4 regions of the Vibrio atlanticus genome follow, and region 2 is predicted to be linked to each of the others. Evidence: predicted binding sites of a transcription regulator. Region 2 holds the regulator's gene; each other region holds the start of a gene.

Region 1 (3,201 bases), 970 kb from region 2:
AGCGTTGTAGTGAGAAATTACTTCTAAATTGAGACGGTTTATAACGTACTGATCTTTTAGCCTATCTATGCTAGATAAAACCTCTATGCGTAATGGCTTTCTATGCGTAATGGGTTGTCAGCAATCTGTGGGTGAATTGAGTTCGTAGATAGAAACCACGAGGTTTGGTCTTTATTGGTTTTCCACTTGCACCGTAAGCTTCTGTTAACACTCGACTGTTGGCGGCTTTTGGTCGCAAATGCAGTGCTTCGCCGTGTCTTGCTGTTATCTGTTCAACATTACCTAACACGATCAGCTCCATGAGCTCTTCCCAATCCCTTTTTAAGATCTCGTCTTCCGCTTGGGTTGGTGTCCACAATAAAGGGGATCCTACATGCCTTTCTGCCAGTGGGATCTCTCTTTCTCCCTCTACCGGGATCCACAACACTTTAGACAGCTTGTTTCGAACGTGACTGGTTTCCCACGTTATGCCTTGCACGCCCATCAATGGCGCGACACAAACAAAGGTGGTTTCGAGTGGCTTCCCTGAATAACCAATCGGGATACTTTTTAGCTCGATCCCGAGCTTGGCAAAATCTTGTTCTGGTTTACTGCCAGCTGGCGCACCCAAGTGCCATTCCAATAGTTGTCCAACCCAGCCTTTATCTCGCTTTAGGTCGTTTGGTACAACCATATTGGCTTCATCGGCGAGCTTTTTGAAGGTCATTCCTGCAATAGCATATGCTCTGTCTAACAGCTCTTGTTGTGTTTGTGGTTCTGGTTTCATAATAAAAGGCATGATCAAAAAAATGATTTTACCAGAAGTTATCACCATATGACGAATGGTTAAGAAATGATCGCCTTGCTAGAAAAGGGATCAAACCCATGGTTATCCACAGGACATAAAGGTAATTAATTGAAATATTAATTTAGTGGATAAATAAACAGGGGTTTGCAGGGGATAAAATGCTTGCTAAATAGGGTTTGAAATGAATCTTTCACTTACTAGTGTGGATAAACATCGGAGTGGTTGATCTTTAACCATGGATGGTTTTTAAAAGATCTTTTTCTTTTTCCATGTTTTTAAAATTGATGGCTTTACTTTAATTGTTTGATTTTTAATTGTTTTTGTTGTCGTTTGGTGGTTTTTTGTTTTTGGTCCTGATAAATCTATGGATTAAAAAAAACGATTGCGGGTAATTCTTCACATAGTTATTCACAGAAAAGGTGAATAAATGTGGTCTATGTCTCACTCTTGTGTGGGTAACTAAGATTTGAGCAAAACTTATCCATATTCGTAGTTATTATTCATAAATATAGCGCTTGTCACGTCACTAAGTTTGCTCCGATTGGGGATATGTGGAAAAATCAGTGTAATTAAAAATTTAGATAGAGGTTGGCCAGTGATAGATGGCGATGGTTACCGATTAAATGTTGGTATTGTAATCTGTAACAACCATGGTCAGGTCTTCTGGGCTAAACGATACGGGCAACATTCATGGCAATTCCCTCAAGGGGGAATAGATGAAGGTGAAACTCCGGAACAGGCAATGTACCGCGAGTTGTATGAAGAGGTTGGCCTTACTAAAAAGGATGTAAAGATCGTCGCGACAAGTCGTCATTGGTTACGCTATAAGCTACCCAAACGACTGGTTCGGTGGGATTCTAAACCTGTCTGTATTGGACAAAAACAGAAGTGGTTTCTTTTACGCTTAGATTGCGATGAATCGCATATCAATATGCAGCGTGGAAGCACACCTGAGTTTGATGGTTGGCGTTGGGTGAGTTACTGGTACCCAGTTCGACAAGTTGTATCTTTCAAGCGAGATGTTTACCGTCGAGCGATGAAAGAATTCGCATCTTTAGCAATGCCGTTTAAAGAGCGAAAAACAAAAGGAAAGCGCAAATTGCGTAGAGGTTAAGCATGCTCAGCCAACTAAGGGAAATAGTTGAACACGTATCAAGAGTTGAAGATGTGTCGACGGCTCTTGATATTTTGGTTAAAGAGACATGCAGCGCGATGCAGACGGAATGTTGCACCGTGTATTTGGCAAATAATGATATGCAGCGTCTTGAGTTGATGGCAACTCAAGGCCTGATCTTCAAAGGCAATAGCATTCACATTGGTTTTGACGAAGGTTTGGTTGGCCTTGTTAAAAGAAGTGCTGAACCGATCAACCTTGCACAAGCGTCTGCTCACCCTGCTTATAAGTTTTTTCCAGAGCTTGGAGAAAAGGTTTATCACTCTTTTCTCGGCACTCCGATTATCTATCGCAAGCAAGTGCTTGGCGTATTAGTCATTCAACAGAAGTCCCCCCGTTTATTCAGTGAGATGGAAGAATCCTTCCTTGTTACACTCTCAGCACAGCTTGCGGTTATTGTGGCGCATGCCCAAACTCAAGGCCATTGGCTGTTAGAGCAACAGAAGCTACCTGCGACCAAAGGTATTGCAGCTTCATCGGGTGTGGCGATTGGTGACTTATGGTGGGACAACACTCAGCCTGAACTCACCGATGTTTACCCTGCTTCGACGCTCAATGTTGAAAGGGAGCATGAGCTGTTGGCAGTCGCTGTCGAAAATGCTCTCAATGATTTCAAGCGAATGCGAAAGCGTTTAGACAGTGAAATCAATAAAGACGCGTTGGCGATCTTTGATCTGTTTACTCACTTACTCAACGATCCCATGTTACGTAAGGATCTCAAGAGCCAAATTCAGAAAGGCGATAAAGCCGATTGGGCATTGAGACAGGTTGTTGAGAGTTACTCTAACCGTTTTGCTCGTATGTCAGATGTGTACCTTCGGGAGAGAGCGCAAGATGTCCGAGAGCTTGGTCAAAGACTGCTCTATTTCCTCCACAATTCTGAACATGAACTTCGTACGTTAGATAAACCGATTATTTTGGTGGTTCGTGAGTTAACGGCCTCTGTATTAGCGTCTATTCTGAAAGAAAAACTATTAGCGGTTATTTCCTTGGAAGGGGCGGCGAACTCGCACGCAGCGATTTTATCTCGAGCTTTGGGTATTCCTTCTGTTATGGGAGTTAACCTTAATCTTTCGCAAGCTAATGGTAAGCAAGCGATTGTTGACGGGTATAGCGGCGAGATCTTTATTGAGCCGACTAAAAACCTGCTCAAAGAGTATCGGGGGCTGATTCTAGAAGAGAGTGAGCTCTCCTCTATGGTCAATCGAGAACTGTACTTACCGGCAAAAACGAAAGACGA
Region 2 (3,201 bases):
TCGATGCAACCAACATTGCTGAGTTGCCAGATGAAGAGTACTTCGGCCCATTGCTGCAAGTGGTTCGCTACCAATCGCTAGAGCAAGCAGTTGAACTGGCTAATGACACGCGCTTTGGTTTGTCTGCTGGCCTAGTTTCAACCGACGATTCGGAGTGGGAATACTTCGTTGACCATATCCGTGCGGGTATTGTTAACCGTAACCGCCAGCTAACAGGCGCAAGTGGTGATGCACCATTTGGTGGCCCGGGTGCTTCAGGCAACCTACGCCCAAGTGCTTACTACGCGGCTGACTACTGTGCTTACCCAATGGCGTCAATGGAAGGTGGTGAAACTCAACTGCCAGCTACGTTTAGCCCAGGTATTGAGCTGTAGTTTTGGTTCTTAAGCTTTAACTTGATGAATCATAAGCTTATGAGCTCTAGGTTCATGAGTAACAGATTCATTGATTGATTGTGTAATAAGGAAGCGGTGTTATCGCTTCCTCTTTTCACCCACGTCCGACACCTCGATTGGGCGGTAGATAATAATAGAACAAGTATGTCACAGGCTGATGGCTGCTGACTCTATGTCCAGCCTCTCCCTTTCTAATCCAAATTACTAGCTTGCTAGAACCTCTGACAAGGAGTCACCATGACGCCCGATCTACTCTTTAAATCACTATGGGACGATTACATTCACAGGCTTTGTCCATCGGCTGAGAAAGTACATCACTTGCTGAAAGAAGACGAAGCCCTGATTAACGATCACATTGCACTGCGTACTTTCAATGTTGCACCGCTAGGTATTGAAACACTGGCTAAACCTTTCCTTGAGTTAGGTTACAAGGCGTGTGGCGATTACTTATTTGAGAGCAAGAAGCTAGTGGCTAAGCACTACGAGCACCCAGATCCAAACCAACCAAAAGTGTTCATTAGTGAGTTGAAGGTCGAAGAGTGTTCAAGTGACCTGCAACAGATCGTTGCTAAGTTGGTTGAGCAAGTGGATGCTAGCAAACTGCAAGGTCATGAATTCTTGTTTGGTGGTCGTCTTTGGGATTTGAGCTTCGCAGATTTCCAAGTGCTAGCAAAAGAGAGTGAGTACGCTTCTTGGCTAGCCGCTCATGGTTACGGTGCAAACCACTTTACGGTGAGTGTGAACCAGTTAAATAAGTTCGATGAAGTGCAGGCCGTGAATGACTATCTGAATGAGTCGGGATTCACTATCAATGTATCTGGCGGCGAGGTGAAAGGCTCTCCAGAGGTCTTATTAGAGCAATCATCAACAATGGCAGATAAAGTCCCAGTTTCATTTGTTGAAGGCAATGAGATGATTCCTGGCGGCTTCTATGAGTTCGCTAAGCGTTATGCGATTGCCAATGGTGAGCTTTATACCGGATTTGTCGCGGCATCAGCTGACAAGATCTTTGAAAGCACCAACGGTTAAAGAAAGATACGAGCACGGGCTTTGCCCTAGAGGTGCGGGTACGCTTCGCTTCGAGATACTTTAGAATAGTGAAGTCCGATTTCTAACTTTGCTTCCCGCATCTGTTCTCTAGATATTTAGAAAACAAAAAAGCCACCAAATTCGCATTTGGTGGCTTTCAAATTTTTGGCTCAGTTAATCGAGATTAACGAGTGCCGTATACCACGATAGTCTTACCGTGTGCAGAAATTAGGTTCTGCTCTTCTAGCATCTTCAAGATACGACCTACGGTCTCACGAGAACAACCAACAATCTGGCCAATCTCTTGACGAGTGATCTTGATTTGCATGCCGTCAGGGTGAGTCATTGCATCTGGCTGTTTTGCTAGGTTTAGTAGCGTTTGAGCGATACGACCTGTTACGTCAAGGAACGCTAAGTCACCAACCTTTTGGCTAGTTACTTGTAGACGGTTTGCCATTTGCGATGAAAGACGCATTAGAATATCTGGGTTCACTTGGATAAGTTGACGGAATTTCTTGAAAGAAATCTCAGCCACTTCACAAGGAGATTTTGCACGAACCCATGCAGTACGCTCTTGGTCTTCTTCGAACAAGCCAAGCTCACCGATGAAGTCGCCTTGGTTTAGGTAAGAAAGAATCATTTCCTTACCTTCTTCGTCTTTGATAAGAACTGCCACAGAACCTTTAACAATGTAGTACAAGGTTTCTGCCTTTTCACCAGCATGAATCAAAGTACTTTTTGAAGGGTACTTATGAATATGACAGTGTGAAAGGAACCACTCTAATGTTGGATCGGTTTGGGGTTTACCTAGAACCATAATATCTTACTTCCTCTGCAGGGTATGCTTGCCGCTTTCCATATTTTAGCTAAGCCTGAATTGACGTAGCTAGGATAAGAGCACTCGTTGAGTGCTGCAAGCTATCTTGTGTTTCGTTTAAGAATAGTATCCTTTTTCAGGTACTATTTCTTGATTTTAATCGTGACCAAGCTACGATTTTTTACGCAAAATTGTGCACATGATCACGGTATGAAAAGTAATCAACCAGAATGTTGTTTTGTTAGCCTATTTTACCGGTTTCTATAAGTTGTTGCAGGATCGGCCTTACAATGAGCTCCATAGCAAAACTCATCTTGCCTCCTGGCACCACAAGTGTGTTATGACGTGACATAAATGAGCCATCAATCATAGCCAACAAGTAAGGAAAATCGACGTTTTTGATGCCGCGCAAACGTATAACCACGAAGCTTTCGTCTAAACTTGGGATCCCTTTTGCATTCAGTGGATTTGATGTATCTACGGTAGGGACACGCTGAAAGTTGATATGAGTTCGCGAAAACTGCGGGGTAATGTAGTTAAGGTAATCATCCATTGAGCGAACAATAGAATCCATCACCGCTTCGCGAGAGTGACCACGATCGCGTGTGTCACGAACGAATTTCTGGATCCACTCCAAGTTTACGATAGGTACCATGCCGATAAGCAGATCGACGTGTTGAGAAACATTGATGTCACCATCGACTACGCCACCGTGAAGACCTTCGTAGAACATCACATCCGAGTTTTCAGGGATCTCTTGCCATGGCGTAAAGGTGCCGGGCATTTGATTGTAAGGCACGGCTTCATCGAAGGTATGCAGATAGCTACGGACTTTTCCCGTGCCTTCATTGCCGTATTGACGGAAGAAATCTTCTAATGCACCAAAATCGTTAGCTTGTGGACCAAAGTAGCTGATGTGCTTACCTTGCTCGCGCGCCTTACGGATCTCGACATCCATCT
Region 3 (3,201 bases), on a different replicon from region 2:
GAAACCTTCTTGGATGATAGAAAGCTTCGCTTGTTTCTCACCGTCACCAGGCCACATCTTGCGAACTTCTTGCATGAAGCGGTGGTTGATTTCAAAAATGATTTCCATGTGACGTGGAAGAAGACGGTTGATCAGCGATTCAGACCAAGTCTCTAGTGCTTCAGGAAGTAGTGTGTGGTTCGTGTAAGCGAACGTATGTGCACTGATTTCCCATGCTTGATCCCAAGATAGACCTTTCTCGTCGATCAGGATGCGCATTAGCTCAGGAATCGCAATCGTTGGGTGCGTATCGTTAAGCTGAATCGTTTCTTGCTTAGGCAGATCTTCTAGAGAGAAACCTGCTGCTTCGTGACGGCGTAGAATATCGCGAACTGACGCTGCTGAGTGGAAGTACTGCTGCATTAGACGCAGTGTCTTACCTTTCTCGTGGTTGTCGTTCGGGTAAAGTACTTTAGTGATGTTACCTGCATCGATTAGCGAGTGTTGCGCTTCGAAGTAATCACCGTTGTTAAAGCTTGCTAGTGAGAATGGTGCAATTGCCTGACATTCCCAAAGACGCAATGGGTAAACCGTGTTTGACTCGTAACCTACGATTGGTAGATCCCAAGGCATTGCTTTTACTTCCATACCTGGAACCCAAGTACGAACTTCTTTACCGTCGATGAATTCAACTTCTACATGACCGTAAAAACCAATGTGTTGTGCTAGTTCTGGACGAGCGACTTCCCATGGGTAACCTTCAACACCGCGCCATGCGTCTGGTGCTTCTTGTTGACGACCATCTTGGAAAGACTGTTTGAATAGGCCGTATTCGTAGTGAAGACCGTAGCCTACTGTTGGGTACTCTTGTGCAGCACAAGAATCCATAAAACAAGCAGCAAGACGACCAAGACCACCATTACCTAGCGATGGGTCGCGTTCTTCTTCTAGAAGGTCAGTTAGGTTTTGGCCTAGCTCTTCCATTGCATGAGTAATCTGTTCGTACAGACCCATGCTGATCAGGTTGTTACCTGTTAGACGACCAATCAAAAACTCTAATGAAAGGTAGTTAACGCTCTTCGCGTTTTTGATTTTTTCATCATTTTCAGTTTCTAGCAGATCAAATGTTGTCAATTCTGCTAGCGCACGCCCCATTGCTAGGTACCATGCGCGGCTATCTGCTGTTTCAATCGTTGTTGCGTAAGTTGCAGATAAATGCTTTTTAACGCTTTCTTGGAACGACACTTTATCGAAAGTTTTTTGCTGAGTTGGTTTCATTTCAGAAATCTCGCTTTTAATAGTTCTAATTCATCTGTGACATATCGTGCATGGTCACCATTAACTAAACATCCTCCCGTTAATACGACTAACTAGGAGTAGATGAGAGGGCGTAGGGGGCGTACCGATGTAAGGTTAGTGATCTGACTCTCATGTTCTAACTTCGAACAAAAAGTTGGAGTGACTAAGATCACAAGCTCCCGTTCGATAACTTAACGTTAATTGATGTGAGTTTTATTTAACCGGAATAAACTGATTAGCAAATCTGAGTTTGAGATCACGAAATTATTTTCCATATCTCATCTTTTGCATAAATCTCAGTGTAAGACTGAACAAAGTCACATTCACAAACCACCACGCAACGTGAGCAAAGTCTCAAATTAAGGGCGTAGAAAGCCAAAAACATGCAAGACCGCAAGGTTTCTGAGGAGAATCATAGTCGGTGCCATTTTTCTTCACGTAACATAAGCACAGACTTAAGTAATTAGGCAGATGTGATTGGGCAACTCTTTTACGGTTTTAGAATCCCCAAAACATACGCCACGGAATAGGTGAAAAACTTCGACATGTGGATCCCTTCGAAACTGACTCGTCCCGGCCGCTTACATAATGCAATCCTACGACCTAGGGTTCTCGATCTGCTCCAGAACGCAGATTGCTATAAGCTTGTATTGTTCCGTTCTCCTGCGGGCTATGGCAAGACCACCATGGCTGCACAGTGGCTGTTAGATAAGCCGAATGTGGGTTGGTACAGCATCGATGATAGTGACAACGATGCCTTCCGTTTTATCAACTACCTACTCCAATCACTCAATAAAGCGACTCAAAATTCCTGTCCCAATGCCCAAAAACTGGCAGAGAAACGACAGTTTTCATCGCTGCATTCTTTATTGAGCGAAGTATTCGCCGAGATGTCGGACTATCATCATGAATGTTTTCTTGTTTTAGACGACTACCATTTAGTCAACAATGATGACATTCAAGAAGCAATGCGCTTTTTCCTCAAACACATGCCCGACAATCTCACGCTAGTTGTAACCAGTCGTGGTACCCCCCCCCTAGGTACGGCAAACCTTCGCGTTCGAGACTTAATGATCGAATTAGGTAATGACTCGCTGGCTTTTGATACCGAAGAGACGACGCGCTTTTTTAATCAGCGTGTTGCCGATGGTATTGATGACACAACGGCAGACAGTATTTGTACATATGTAGAGGGTTGGCCTTCTGCACTTCAACTTATTGCGCTGCAAGCCCAACATCAAAAACGCACGCTGGCGCAGTCTGCTGAGTCCTTCTCCCACTTTAATCAAGCCCATCTTTGGGACTACTTGGTTGAAGAGGTTTTCGACCTGTTAGACAAAGAAACTCGACAGTTCTTGATGCAGTGTTCAGTGCTTGACCACTTCAACGACGAACTGGTTTGTGCGCTAACGCAGCGTGAAGACGCACTGGGTATGATCGAATCATTAAATCGATTCGGTTTATTCATCTACCCGCTTGAAGGCGAAAAGAACTGGTATCGTTTCCATAACCTGTTTGGTGAATTTTTGGCACATGAGCGTCAAGCTCGAATCCCTCAACAAGAAGCAGAGTTGCACCGAAGTGCCGCGAAGGCGTGGATTAAACAAGACACACCACACCAAGCACTACGCCATGCACAGCGCGCTGAAGACCCAGAACTGATCATTCAAATACTGACAGACCACGGTTGGCCGATGTTCAACCAAGGCGAGCTTTCCTCGTTAGAGATGGCGATCAAGCAACTGACTACGGATCAACTTTACAGCGACCCTAAACTGTCCATGTTACGAGCTTGGCTAGCACAAAGTCAGCACCGCTACGAACAAGTAGGGACATTATTGGAAGAGGCTGAAACACAATATCAAGCTCGAAATATTGAACTCGACACTCAACAACAAGGGCAATACAACGCCCTACGCGCGC
Region 4 (3,201 bases), 360 kb from region 2:
TAGAGTACCAGCTACAACCGCTTTAACACCCATACGTGCGATGTCGTGACGACGGTTTGGAGCAATACCACCTAGACCACCTAGAAGAATCGCAATTGAAGAAAGGTTTGCGAAACCACATAGAGCGAACGAGATAATTGCTTGAGTCTTAACAGACATTACTTGACCAGTCGCTTCAACGATTTGAGCGTTTTCACCGATGTATGGTACGAAGTTTAGGTATGCAACGAATTCGTTAACAACTGTCTTCTGACCAATGAAAGAACCAGCAATAGTTGCTTCTTCCCATGGAACACCAATGATGAATGCTAACGGTGCGAAGATCCAACCTAGAAGAAGTTCTAGAGTTAGGTTTTCCATACCGAACCAACCACCGATGCCACCTAGGATACCGTTGATAAGAGCGATTAGACCGATGAATGCTAGTAGCATTGCACCAACGTTAAGTGCTAGTTGTAGACCAACTGACGCACCGCCAGCAGCTGCATCGATAACGTTAGCAGGCTTGTCGTCGCCACCGTCGATGTCTGAACCTAGGTTCTCGTCAACTTCATCAGTTTCAGGCTTGATGATTTTAGCGAATAGTAGACCACCAGGTGCTGCCATGAATGACGCTGCTACTAGGTACTCTAGAGGTACACCCATAGATGCGTAACCCGCTAGTACACCACCAGCAACAGACGCTAAACCACCACACATTACTGCGAATAGTTCAGAGTTAGTCATTTTAGGAACAAATGGACGAACAACTAGAGGCGCTTCCGTTTGACCAACGAAGATGTTTGCAGCTGCAGACATAGACTCGGCGCGAGAAGTACCTAGAGCTTTCTGAAGACCACCACCAAGAACCTTGATTACAACTTGCATCGCACCAATGTAGTAAAGTACAGAGATAAGAGCAGAGAAGAAGATTAGTGTTGGTAGAACTTGGAATGCAAAGATGAATCCGATACCGTCAACTGAGAAGTTAACAAGGCTACCAAATAGGAAGCCAGTACCATCTTTACCGTAGTCGATCACGTTTGCTACACCAGCAGAGAAACCTGCAAGTAGATCACGACCCCAAGGGATGTAAAGTACGAATGCACCAAGTGCGAATTGGATAGCGAAAGCGCCACCCACTGTTCTTAGATTAATTGCTTTGCGGTTGTCGGATAGTAGTACTGCGATTGCAATCAGTGCAACCATTCCGACGAGGCTCATAAACAGGCTCATAGTTTATGACTTCCTTATTAGTTATTTATTGGCGTGTTACAAAATGGGGCTATAAAGCGGAGGCAATTATACTCATGCGACCACTAATAAAGTAATGCCGTCCTCACACTTTCGTAGAAGATTCATGTACCATTCACACGTAAATGTGAGCCAAATCACAAGCCAAGTGCAATTTACGCAAACGATAAACAAAAACCTTCGATTTTATTCACATATACCGAATGCGCGATGGCTATTTTGCCAAATTTGCGCTGCAACCGATTGCTTCGGTTCTTTTCTAAGCAAAAATAGTTCATTTAAGATCGTAACTAAATACTTGGAATGATTAACATTTCCTTGTTTTCCATGCATGGGCATATCCGGGGCATCCGTTTCTAATACCAGGCATTCAAGAGGCAGTTTTGAGATAGTGGTGCGTGTTTTTTGTGCTCTTGGGTAAGTAATCGTTCCACCGACGCCAATATAGAAACCAAGCCGAATCCACGCCAAAGCCTGCTGTTCGCTCCCTGAAAATCCATGAATCACACCACCCAAAGTAAATTTATACTGCTTTATTAGCTCAATAAGTCGGTTAAAAGACTTCCTTTCATGGATGATTAAAGGCAGCTTAAACGCCTTAGCTAGCTCTATTTGTTGGATGAAAAAACGCTCTTGTTTCTCCCGTGCAACATCGACAAAAAAGTCGAGACCACACTCTCCTATCGCAACGCATTGACTGTGTTTTGATGAGAGTAATCGGTGAAGCTCTGAGAATTGCTCGTCATTGGCTTGCTCTAAAAAATAAGGATGGAAACCTAAAGCGTAGTAAACATTAGGGTAAGATTGAGCGATTTCATCAAGCTTCCTCCAGTTACTTTGGCCAATAGAAGGGATGATCAACTTCTCGACTTGCGCCTGTTTCGCCTCTTTAACGTAACCTTCAATACCTTTATCAAGTGAAAAACCTTGCTCAAAGATGTCAAAGTCCGCATGGCAATGGGTGTCAAACAGCGGAAAGTCACTTATTTTCGATGTCATCTTCCCTGCTCTCTGTTTGTTTTCCTTGAGGATCACGGCGATAAGCCACACAGCTGCGCTTATTTTCAGGCGTTAAGCCAAGCTCTTCGCACCACTTGTCGTATTTCTTAATCCAAGCTTTTATCCAACTGAACATACTTACCTTAAGCCTCTAACCTCAAATGACACGAATAAAAAAACGCCTATTGCAGAACAATAGACGTTTTTGTTTAACTCGAATAGAGCACAGAGTGATTAGTGCTCGCGCGTCGCTCGGAATTGAACTTCTGGGAAACGTTCAGAAGCTAGGTTCAAATTCACCATAGTCGGTGCAATATAAGACAGGTTATCACCACCATCTAACGCTAGGTTAGCTTGGCTCTTACGTTTGAACTCTTCTAGTTTCTTAGCGTCATCACATTCAACCCAACGTGCAGTTGCAACGTTCACACCTTCGTAAATCGCTTCAACGTTGTATTCCGCTTTCAAGCGCGCTACAACCACATCAAACTGAAGTACACCAACTGCACCAACGATCAGATCGTTATTTTGCAAAGGACGGAATACTTGAACCGCGCCCTCTTCAGAAAGCTGAACCAAGCCTTTTAGAAGTTGCTTCTGCTTTAATGGATCGCGCAGACGAATACGACGGAATAGCTCAGGCGCAAAGTTAGGAATACCAGCAAACTTCAAGCTTTCGCCTTGAGTAAAGGTATCGCCAATCTGGATTGTGCCGTGGTTATGCAGACCAATGATGTCACCCGCGTATGCTTTTTCAGCACGAGCACGGTCACCCGCCATGAAGGTTACTGCATCTGAGATACTCACGTTCTTACCAGTACGAACATGGTTCATCTTCATACCTTGGTCGTAAGTGCCCGATACGATACGCATGAATGCGATACGGTCACGGTGTTTTGGATCCATGTTTGCTTGGATCTTAAATACGAAACCAGAGAACTTCTCTTCAGTCGCTTCAACATCACGCTC

What was found. Region 2 encodes CRP, which controls carbon source genes, mostly activating them, when cyclic AMP is high. Its sites were predicted from a motif close to TGTGANNNNNNTCACA; they were not measured.
Region 1: a site for CRP is predicted at 1,216-1,231, ahead of rppH (RNA pyrophosphohydrolase). Genes of this name have one in related genera too.
Region 3: a site for CRP is predicted at 1,437-1,452, ahead of OCV30_RS17955 (glycogen/starch/alpha-glucan phosphorylase). Genes of this name have one in related genera too.
Region 4: a site for CRP is predicted at 1,360-1,375, ahead of OCV30_RS12285 (NupC/NupG family nucleoside CNT transporter). Genes of this name have one in related genera too.

What each region holds. Positions count from the first base shown of each region.
Region 1 covers NZ_AP025460.1:616,085-619,285, forward strand. Annotated here, with positions in the region: gene mutH (DNA mismatch repair endonuclease MutH) at 101-766, opposite strand; gene rppH (RNA pyrophosphohydrolase) at 1,383-1,901, shown strand; gene ptsP (phosphoenolpyruvate--protein phosphotransferase) at 1,904-3,201, shown strand, end outside.
Region 2 covers NZ_AP025460.1:3,118,889-3,122,089, reverse strand. Annotated here, with positions in the region: gene astD (succinylglutamate-semialdehyde dehydrogenase) at 1-374, shown strand, start outside; gene OCV30_RS14125 (DUF1338 domain-containing protein) at 633-1,424, shown strand; gene crp (cAMP-activated global transcriptional regulator CRP) at 1,609-2,241, opposite strand; gene OCV30_RS14115 (phosphoribulokinase) at 2,483-3,201, opposite strand, start outside.
Region 3 covers NZ_AP025461.1:495,606-498,806, reverse strand. Annotated here, with positions in the region: gene OCV30_RS17955 (glycogen/starch/alpha-glucan phosphorylase) at 1-1,257, opposite strand, end outside; gene malT (HTH-type transcriptional regulator MalT) at 1,824-3,201, shown strand, end outside.
Region 4 covers NZ_AP025460.1:2,759,074-2,762,274, forward strand. Annotated here, with positions in the region: gene OCV30_RS12285 (NupC/NupG family nucleoside CNT transporter) at 1-1,215, opposite strand, end outside; gene OCV30_RS12290 (TatD family hydrolase) at 1,420-2,232, opposite strand; gene OCV30_RS12295 (DUF5363 family protein) at 2,213-2,368, opposite strand; gene prfC (peptide chain release factor 3) at 2,467-3,201, opposite strand, start outside.